Regions from separate parts of the Pseudomonas putida group bacterium ESBL64 genome, predicted to be linked through region 2. Evidence: predicted binding sites of a transcription regulator. Region 2 holds the regulator's gene; the other holds the start of a gene.
The links. The regulator FliA, encoded in region 2, starts transcription of late flagellar genes. The targets are predictions, from matches to a motif close to CTAAAGTTTNNNNNNNNNNNGCCGNTAA.

Region 1: a site for FliA is predicted at 1,525-1,552, ahead of V6093_RS21790 (methyl-accepting chemotaxis protein). Genes of this name have one in related genera too.

What each region holds. Positions count from the first base shown of each region.
Region 1 is NZ_CP145799.1:4,806,030-4,810,446, reverse strand. Features, by position in the region: gene pcaH (protocatechuate 3,4-dioxygenase subunit beta) at 1-377, opposite strand, end outside; gene V6093_RS21795 (neutral zinc metallopeptidase) at 577-1,467, shown strand; gene V6093_RS21790 (methyl-accepting chemotaxis protein) at 1,639-3,558, shown strand; gene ggt (gamma-glutamyltransferase) at 3,680-4,417, opposite strand, start outside.
Region 2 is NZ_CP145799.1:2,259,080-2,263,496, reverse strand. Features, by position in the region: gene flhF (flagellar biosynthesis protein FlhF) at 1-741, shown strand, start outside; gene fleN (flagellar synthesis regulator FleN) at 835-1,668, shown strand; gene fliA (RNA polymerase sigma factor FliA) at 1,665-2,405, shown strand; gene V6093_RS10250 (chemotaxis response regulator CheY) at 2,513-2,887, shown strand; gene V6093_RS10245 (protein phosphatase CheZ) at 2,910-3,698, shown strand; gene V6093_RS10240 (chemotaxis protein CheA) at 3,711-4,417, shown strand, end outside.

The sequences.
Region 1 (4,417 bases), 2.5 Mb from region 2:
CCACCGAAGTTCGGGTCCAGCGGCGCCAGGTAGCGGTCGTTCTTGTGGCGATAGCGGCCGCCGGCGTTGGCTTGCCACATCTCCACCAAGGTGTTCGGCACAGGCTTGCCGTACTGGTCGACGACACGGCCGGCAACGATGATGCGCTCGCCGATTGGCAGGCCACCGTTATTGAAGTTCAGCAGCAGGTCATGGTCATGGGCGCCGAAGCCCAGGTGGGAAAAATCCGGACCAGTGGTTTCGCTGATCGACTGCGGAATACTGACCAGTGCCTGGCGCGGCGAGCGGGCAATGGACGTCTTGTAGTCAGGCGTAAGGGCTTTGGGGTGCCAGTTGCGATCACGGATCACGAAGCGGCTGTTGTCCTGGGCGGGCATGCCGGTTTCCTCTCTTGGAATTATGAGAACGCCTGAGTGTGGCAGGCGGACTTACAGTTTCCGGCAGGTCGCGGGCGATGAACATTGAAATCGACCCCTTGATACATAACTAAATGGTTATGGATAAACACCTCGGCCTGACAGGTTCCACCTTCGTGAACTAATCTTTGTCTTCTTGTTTCACGCTCGGAGAGCATTCATGGAATGGCGAAAAGGCCGACGCAGCGACAACGTGGTCGATGCCCGAGGCGAAGGTGGCGGCGGCGGCATGCGTTTCGGCGGCGGCAAGGGGCTGGGGCTTGGGGCAATCCTGCTGATCGTCGGCATCGGCTGGCTCACCGGGCAGGACCCGTTGCAGATTCTTGGCCAGCTTGCCGGGCAGATGGAGCAGCAACAACAGCAGACGGCGCCCAGTGGTGCGGGCGGCAAGGCGCCACCGGCCAACGACCAGCAAGCCGAGTTCGTCGCCTCGGTTCTGGGTGACACCGAAGACACCTGGAAAGCCCTGTTCGCCGAGGCCGGCAAACAATACCGTGACCCCAAACTGGTCCTGTTCAGCGGCCAGGTCAATTCGGCCTGCGGATTTGCCTCGGCAGCGGTTGGGCCGTTCTATTGCCCGGCGGACCAGCGGGTGTACCTGGACATGTCGTTCTTCCGTGAAATGGAAACCCGCTTCGCTGCAGCTGGCGACTTCGCCCAGGCCTACGTGATCGCCCATGAAATCGGTCACCATGTGCAGACACTGCTGGGCGTTTCGGCCAAGGTCGACGCCGCACGACGCGCCGGCCAGCGCATGGAGGGCGACAACGGCCTGTTGGTGCGCCAGGAGTTGCAGGCCGACTGTCTGGCCGGGGTATGGGCATACCAGGCGCAGAAACGCCTGAACTGGCTGGAGCCAGGCGATGTCGAGGAAGCGCTGAATGCGGCCAATGCCATTGGCGACGACCGCCTGCAGCAGCAAAGCCGCGGGCGCGTAGTGCCAGACTCGTTCACCCACGGTACCTCGGCGCAGCGGGTGCGCTGGTTCAAGGCCGGGTTTGCCGAAGGTGAAGTGAACCGCTGCGACACCTTCAGTGCACGCACCCTCTGATACCCGGTGCAACAGGGACCGAGTGAGACCGCTTGCTGACATTTTGCTGAAAAAGCGTTTCAGCTTCCCCAATCATGGCCGATAACCCCTGCACGAATCAGCGGGCATCCAGAACAAAAACGCCTGGCGATCGAAGATCAAGAGAGCGAAATCAACTTCTGGAGAGCGTGCATGAACAGCTGGTTCGCCAACATCAGCGTCAACCTTAAACTCGGCCTGGGCTTCGGCCTGGTGCTGGTCCTCACTGGCCTGCTGGCCCTCACCGGCTGGACCAGCCTGGGCAGCCTGATCGACCGTAGCAACTGGATGGGCGATATTGGCCAGTTGAACAAGGACCTCACCGATCTGCGCATTGCGCGCCTGCAGTACATGATCGCCAACGGCGACGATACCGCCGCCGCCAACACCCTGGCCAAGCTGGACGCATTCAGCAAGCAGCAGGCCTACCTGGCCACCACCTTCAAAAGCCCGGAGAACGTCAAGCTGCTGGGTGAGCTTGGCGATACCATCAGCGCCTACAAGCTGTCGCTGAACAAGATGCGCCAGGGCTACGACGCCACCCGCGCAGCGCGCGTTTCCATGGACAGCTCGGCCATCCGCGCCGACCAGGCCATGGATGCGCTCAGCCAGGAGGTGATGGCTCGCCCCGAGGCTGACAGTGCGCGCCTGGCCCAGTACCAGCTGATCAGCAAGGCCCGCCAGCAATTGCTGCAGGTACGCATCGATGTGCGTGGCTACATCGCCGAGAACAGCAGCGCCAACGAGCAGGCCGCCCTGCGCCAGCTGGATGCAGCACTGGCCGATATCGACAACCTCAAGCGCCAGCTGCCTAGCGAAGACGCGCGCCTGCAACAGTTCGAAAACGCAGTACTGGCCTATCGTGACGCCGTACGCCAGTTCCGCGACGCGGTTGCCAACATCACCACCTCGCGCGCCGAAATGACCGTGCAGGGTGCCGACATCGTCAAGCGCAGCGACGCGTTGTACCAGATCCAGCTAGAGCGCCGTGACATCGAGAGTACCCAGGCCCGCAGCCTGCAGGCCATCGCCACACTGCTGGCGCTGCTGGTCGGCGTGCTGGCGGCGGTGCTGATCACCCGCCAGATCACGCGCCCGTTGCAAGACACCCTGGTGGCCGTGGAAAAAATCGCCAGTGGCGACCTTACCCAGCACATGCGCGTCACCCGCCGTGACGAACTGGGCGTGCTGCAGCAAGGCATCGCGCGCATGGGCACCACCCTGCGCGAGCTGATCAGCGGCATCCGCGATGGCGTCACCCAGATTGCCAGCGCCGCCGAAGAGCTGTCGGCAGTCACCGAACAGACCAGCGCGGGCGCCAACAGCCAGAAAGTCGAGACCGACCAGGTGGCCACCGCCATGCACGAAATGGCCGCTACCGTTCAGGAAGTGGCGCGCAATGCCGAGCAGGCCTCACATGCAGCTACAGGTGCCGATGACGAAGCCCGTGCCGGCGACCGCGTGGTGGGCGAAGCGATTGGCCAGATCGAACGCCTGGCCGAAGACATGCACCGTTCCACCGAGGCCATGAACCTGCTGCAGCAGGAAAGCCAGAAAATTGGTAGCGTGATGGACGTGATCAAGTCGGTGGCCGAACAGACCAACCTGCTGGCGCTCAACGCAGCGATCGAGGCGGCGCGTGCCGGCGAGGCAGGCCGTGGCTTTGCCGTGGTTGCCGACGAAGTGCGCGGCCTGGCCCAGCGCACGCAGAAGTCTACCGAAGAGATCGAAGAACTGATTGCCAGCCTGCAGCACGGTACCCAGCAAGTAGCGAATGCCATGCAGGGCAGCCGTACCCTGACCGACAGCAGCGTCGAACTGGCGCGAAAGGCCGGGTCATCGCTGGAGAGCATTACCAGTACGGTATCGAGCATCCAGTCGATGAACCAGCAGATTGCTGCGGCGGCAGAGCAGCAGAGTGCGGTGGCTGAAGAGATCAGCCGAAGCATCCTGAATGTGCGTGATGTGTCAGAGCAAACCGCAGCAGCCAGTGACGAGACGGCAGCGTCGAGTGTGGAGCTGGCGCGGTTGGGTGGGCAGTTGCAGACACTGGTCAGCCAGTTCCGCGTCTGACCTTTGGAACCTGGGGCCGCTTTGCGGCCCTTTCACGACACAAGGCCCCAACGCAGGTCCTCGTGGGAGCGGCCTTGTGTCGCGATAGGAGGGCAAAGCCCTCCCGGCGTTCTGACAGGTACTACTTGACGATCATCCCTACCCCACGCCCACGTGGGTCGGAAGCGGTCTCAAGCTTCGCCCCATCGACCCGGATCGCCTGGATGTCGCCCATCTCCCAGCCCTGGTCCTCCAGCACATAGCCCATCTTCTTCAGCTCATCAGCTACCGGCCCGGTCAGTGGCGCATAGCTGTCGAAGTAGATGGTGTCCTTGGGCAGCAACTGATGGTGCACGCGCTGCGCCGCCACCGCCTTGTCCAGCGGCATGCCGTAGTCGTACAGGTTGTTCATCACCTGGAAGATCGAGGTAAAGATCCGTGAACCACCCGGGGTACCGATTACCAGCTCGACCTTGCCATCGCGGGTCATCAGGCTGGGGCTCATCGACGACAGCATGCGCTTGCCTGGTTCGATCGCGTTGGCATCACCGCCGACCACGCCAAAGGCGTTTGCCGCCCCCGGTTTGGCGCTGAAATCATCCATCTCGTCGTTGAGCAGGAAACCAGCGCCCTTCACCACCACACCACTGCCATAGTCGAGGTTGAGGGTGTAGGTATTGCTGACCGCGTTGCCCTGCTTGTCGACGATCGAGAAATGCGTGGTCTGGTGCGGCTCAAGGCCCGGCTTGACCTTGTCGGTGTCGGAAATGGCCTTCGGGTTGACTTGGGCTGCGCGCTTGGCCAGGTAATCCTTGGCCACCAACTGGTCCACCGGCACCTTGGTGAAGGCCGGGTCGCCCAGGTAATCGGCGCGGTCGGC
Region 2 (4,417 bases):
CCGCGCCAGGCCTGGCGCATGCTGCTGGCTCACTTGGCGCGGATGATCGAAGTACCTGAAATCGAGCCGATCGAAGAGGGCGGGGTGATCGCCATGGTCGGCCCGGCGGGCATGGGCAAGACCACCACCCTGGCCAAGCTGGCCGCGCGCTACGTGCTCAAGTACGGCGCGCAGAACCTGGCGCTGGTGAGCATGGACAGCTTCCGTATCGGCGCCCAGGAGCAGCTCAAGACCCTGGGCCGCATCCTCAACGTGCCGGTGACTTACGTCGACCCGGGCCAGTCGCTGGCAGCAGCGCTGGAGCCACTGCTGCGCAAGCGCGTGGTGCTGATCGATACTGCCGGCCTGCAGGCCAGCGACCCTGCGCTGCGCATGCAGCTGGAAACCTTGGCCGGGCGTGGCATTGCCGCGAAGAACTACCTGGTGCTGGCCACCACCAGCCAGAAGCAGGTGCTGACCGCCGCCTACCACAGCTACAAGCGCTGTGGCCTGGCCGGCTGCATCCTGACCAAACTCGATGAAACGGCAAGCCTTGGCGATGTGTTGAGCCTTGCCATCAGTCATGAACTGCCAGTGGCCTATCTTACCGATGGCCCACGCATTCCTGACGACCTGCACCTGCCAAGGGGCCACCAGTTGGTCACGCGGGCGGTGAATGTGCAGCAGCAGGACGAGCCCAGCGAAGAGGCCATGGCCGACATGTTCGCTGATCTCTATCACAACCCACGGCGAGCGGGTTGACCATGAAGCGTGTGCAAAGTCGCTATGCCAAGGGGCACGCAGAATTGCCCTACGTGTGGCCTGAGTCCCAGCGAGACAAGGTAAAGAACAGACATGGGTAGCATGCATCCCGTACAGGTGATCGCCGTGACCGGTGGCAAAGGTGGCGTCGGCAAGACTAACGTTTCAGTGAACTTGTCCCTGGCGCTGGCCGAGCTTGGCCGCAGGGTCATGCTGCTGGACGCCGACCTGGGCCTGGCCAATGTCGACGTATTGCTGGGCCTTACCCCCAAACGTACCCTCGCCGATGTGATTGAAGGGCGTTGCGAGCTGCGTGACGTGATGCTGCAGGGCCCCGGCGGTGTGCGCATCGTACCGGCAGCCTCGGGCACCCAGAGCATGGTGCATCTGGCCCCGGCCCAGCATGCCGGGCTGATCCAGGCGTTCAGCGAGATCGGCGACAACCTCGATGTGTTGGTGATCGATACCGCTGCGGGTATCGGTGACTCGGTGGTCAGCTTCGTTCGCGCCGCCCAGGAAGTGCTGCTGGTGGTGTGTGATGAACCTACCTCGATTACCGACGCCTACGCGTTGATCAAGCTGCTCAATCGCGACTATGGCATGAATCGTTTCCGTGTGTTGGCCAACATGGCGCAGAGCCCGCAGGAAGGGCGCAACCTGTTTGCCAAGCTGACCAAGGTCACCGACCGCTTCCTTGACGTTGCCCTGCAGTACGTGGGTGCCGTGCCGTACGACGAGTGCGTGCGCAAGGCGGTGCAGAAGCAGCGTGCCGTCTACGAAGCCTTCCCTCGCTCCAAGTGTGCGCTGGCCTTCAAGGCGATTGCCCAGAAGGTCGACAGCTGGCCGCTGCCGGCCAATCCGCGCGGCCATCTGGAGTTCTTTGTCGAGCGCTTGGTGCAACCCACCAGCGCGGGACCCGTACTATGAACGCCAGCGGCTTCAAGATGTACAGCCGGGCGGCGAAGGACGCCCAGTACGAGCTGATCGAACGCTACGCCCCGCTGGTCAAGCGCATCGCGTACCACCTGTTGGCGCGATTGCCGGCCAACGTGCAAGTCGAGGACCTGATCCAGGCCGGCATGATCGGCCTGCTGGAAGTGGCCAACAAATACGACGCCAGCAAGGGCGCCAGCTTTGAGACCTACGCTGGCATCCGCATCCGCGGGGCCATGCTGGACGAAGTGCGCAAAGGCGATTGGGCACCGCGTTCGGTACACCGCAACACCCGTATGGTCAGTGATGCCATGCGTGCAGTTGAGGCCAGAACAGGCCGTGACGCTAAAGATCATGAAGTTGCTGCCGAACTCCAATTGAGTCTCGATGATTACTACGGGATCTTGAACGATACCCTGGGCAGCCGCCTGTTCAGCTTTGACGACCTGTTGCAGGACGGCGAGCACGAAGGGCTGCATGAGGATGGCGCCAGTGGCCAGGTCGAACCTGCGCGCGGCCTGGAGGAGGAGCGCTTCCAGGCTGCCCTGACCGAGGCTATCGCCAACCTGCCGGAGCGTGAGCGCCTGGTGCTGGCGCTGTACTACGACGAAGAGCTGAACCTCAAGGAAATCGGTGAGGTGCTGGGTGTCAGCGAGTCGCGGGTCAGCCAGTTGCACAGCCAATGTGCCGCGCGCCTGCGCAGCCGCCTGGGGGAATGGCGGGCGCGTTGAGCCCACTGTCGTTGCAGTCGTTTTCCACGTTGTACCGAATTGAATGAGTGCGTGCTCGGTAGGCCGAGCGCGTTTGAGACTGCTTGGAGGTCTAATTGGACAAGAACATGAAAATCCTCATCGTTGACGACTTTTCGACGATGCGGCGGATCATCAAGAACCTGTTGCGTGACCTGGGTTTCACCAACACCGACGAAGCCGATGACGGCACCACAGCGTTGCCGATGCTGGAAAACGGTCACTACGACTTCCTGGTGACCGACTGGAACATGCCGGGCATGTCCGGCATCGACCTGCTGCGTAAAGTGCGTGCCAGCGACAAGCTGAAAAGCATGCCGGTCCTGATGGTGACCGCTGAAGCCAAGCGCGACCAGATCATTGAAGCGGCACAGGCCGGGGTCAATGGGTACGTGGTCAAGCCGTTCACCGCTCAGGTGCTCAAAGAGAAGATCGAGAAGATCTTCGAACGCGTCAACGGCTGAGTCACGTCAGGGGGGGCGCGTCATGGATTCATCACAAACGTCTTTGGGCGAGTTCGAGTCGACCCTGAAGAAGCATGCCCAGGAGTTGGTCGAAAGCCTGGAGCGGGGCCGTTTCGGCGAGGCGGTGCAGTTGATTCACGAACTGAACCAGACCCGCGACCGCGGCCTGTACCAGGAAGTCGGCAAGCTGACTCGCGAGCTGCACAGTGCCATCGTCAGTTTCCAGATCGACCCCACCATGCCACAGGCAGAAGAGGTGTCGCAGATTACCGACGCCACCGAGCGCCTGTCGTATGTGGTCAAGCTCACCGAGGGCGCGGCCAACCGCACCATGGACCTGGTCGAGGAAAGCACACCGGTGCTCAATGAGCTCGCCAGCGAGGCCAAGGCCCTGAGCACCGACTGGCAGCGCTTCATGCGCCGCGAAGTGGCTGCGCCGGAATTCCGTGATCTGGTCAAGCGAGTCGACAGTTTCCTGACGCACAGCGCCGAGGGCAACCGCAAGGTTTCCGGGCACCTCAATGACATTTTGCTGGCCCAGGACTATCAGGACCTGACCGGCCAGGTGATCAAGCGCGTCACCGCACTGGTGACCGAGGTGGAAAGCAACCTGCTCAAGCTGGTGCTGATGGCCAGCCAGGTCGACCGCTTTGCCGGTATAAAACATGACCACGATCAATTGCGTGCAGAAAAAGATCGAGAAAAACATCCGACTCGGGGTGAAGGTCCGCAGATTCATGCCGATAAGCGTGAAGACGTCGTGTCCGGTCAGGACGATGTCGATGATCTGCTGTCCAGCCTTGGTTTTTAAGGAGCACGTTTGATGAGCTTCGGCGCCGATGAAGAAATCCTCCAGGATTTCCTGGTAGAAGCCGGCGAAATTCTTGAGCAATTGTCCGAGCAACTGGTCGAGCTGGAAAGCCGACCTGACGATGCCGACCTGCTCAATGCGATCTTTCGCGGTTTCCACACTGTAAAAGGGGGCGCCGGCTTCCTCCAGCTGAACGAGCTGGTGGAGTGCTGCCATATCGCCGAGAACGTGTTCGACGTCCTGCGCAAAGGTGAGCGCCGGGTCGATGCGGAACTGATGGATGTGGTGCTCGAGGCACTGGATACGGTCAACAGCATGTTTGGCCAGGTGCGCGAGCGTGCCGAAGTGACACCGGCCACCCCCGCACTGCTGGCAGCGTTGTCGCGCCTGGCCGAACCTGGCGCAGCCGAAACTGTTGCAGCGCCTGCACCGGCGCCGGTTGCCGACGTGTCGGTTGCCGCGCCGGCCGAGGCCGAGGAGCAACACCAGGACATCACTGACAGTGAATTCGAGCAGTTGCTCGATTCGCTCGATGCGGTCAAGGCGCAAGCGGCGGCCGACGAGCAGATGCAGGGCGAGACTGTCAGCGGTGCGGGTGATGAAATCACCGACGCCGAGTTCGAATCGCTGCTCGACCAGTTGCACGGCAAGGGCCAGTTCAATGCCGAGGTTGCCGCGCCGCCGGTGGCCGTCAGCAGCGAAGCGGTCAGTGATGAGAT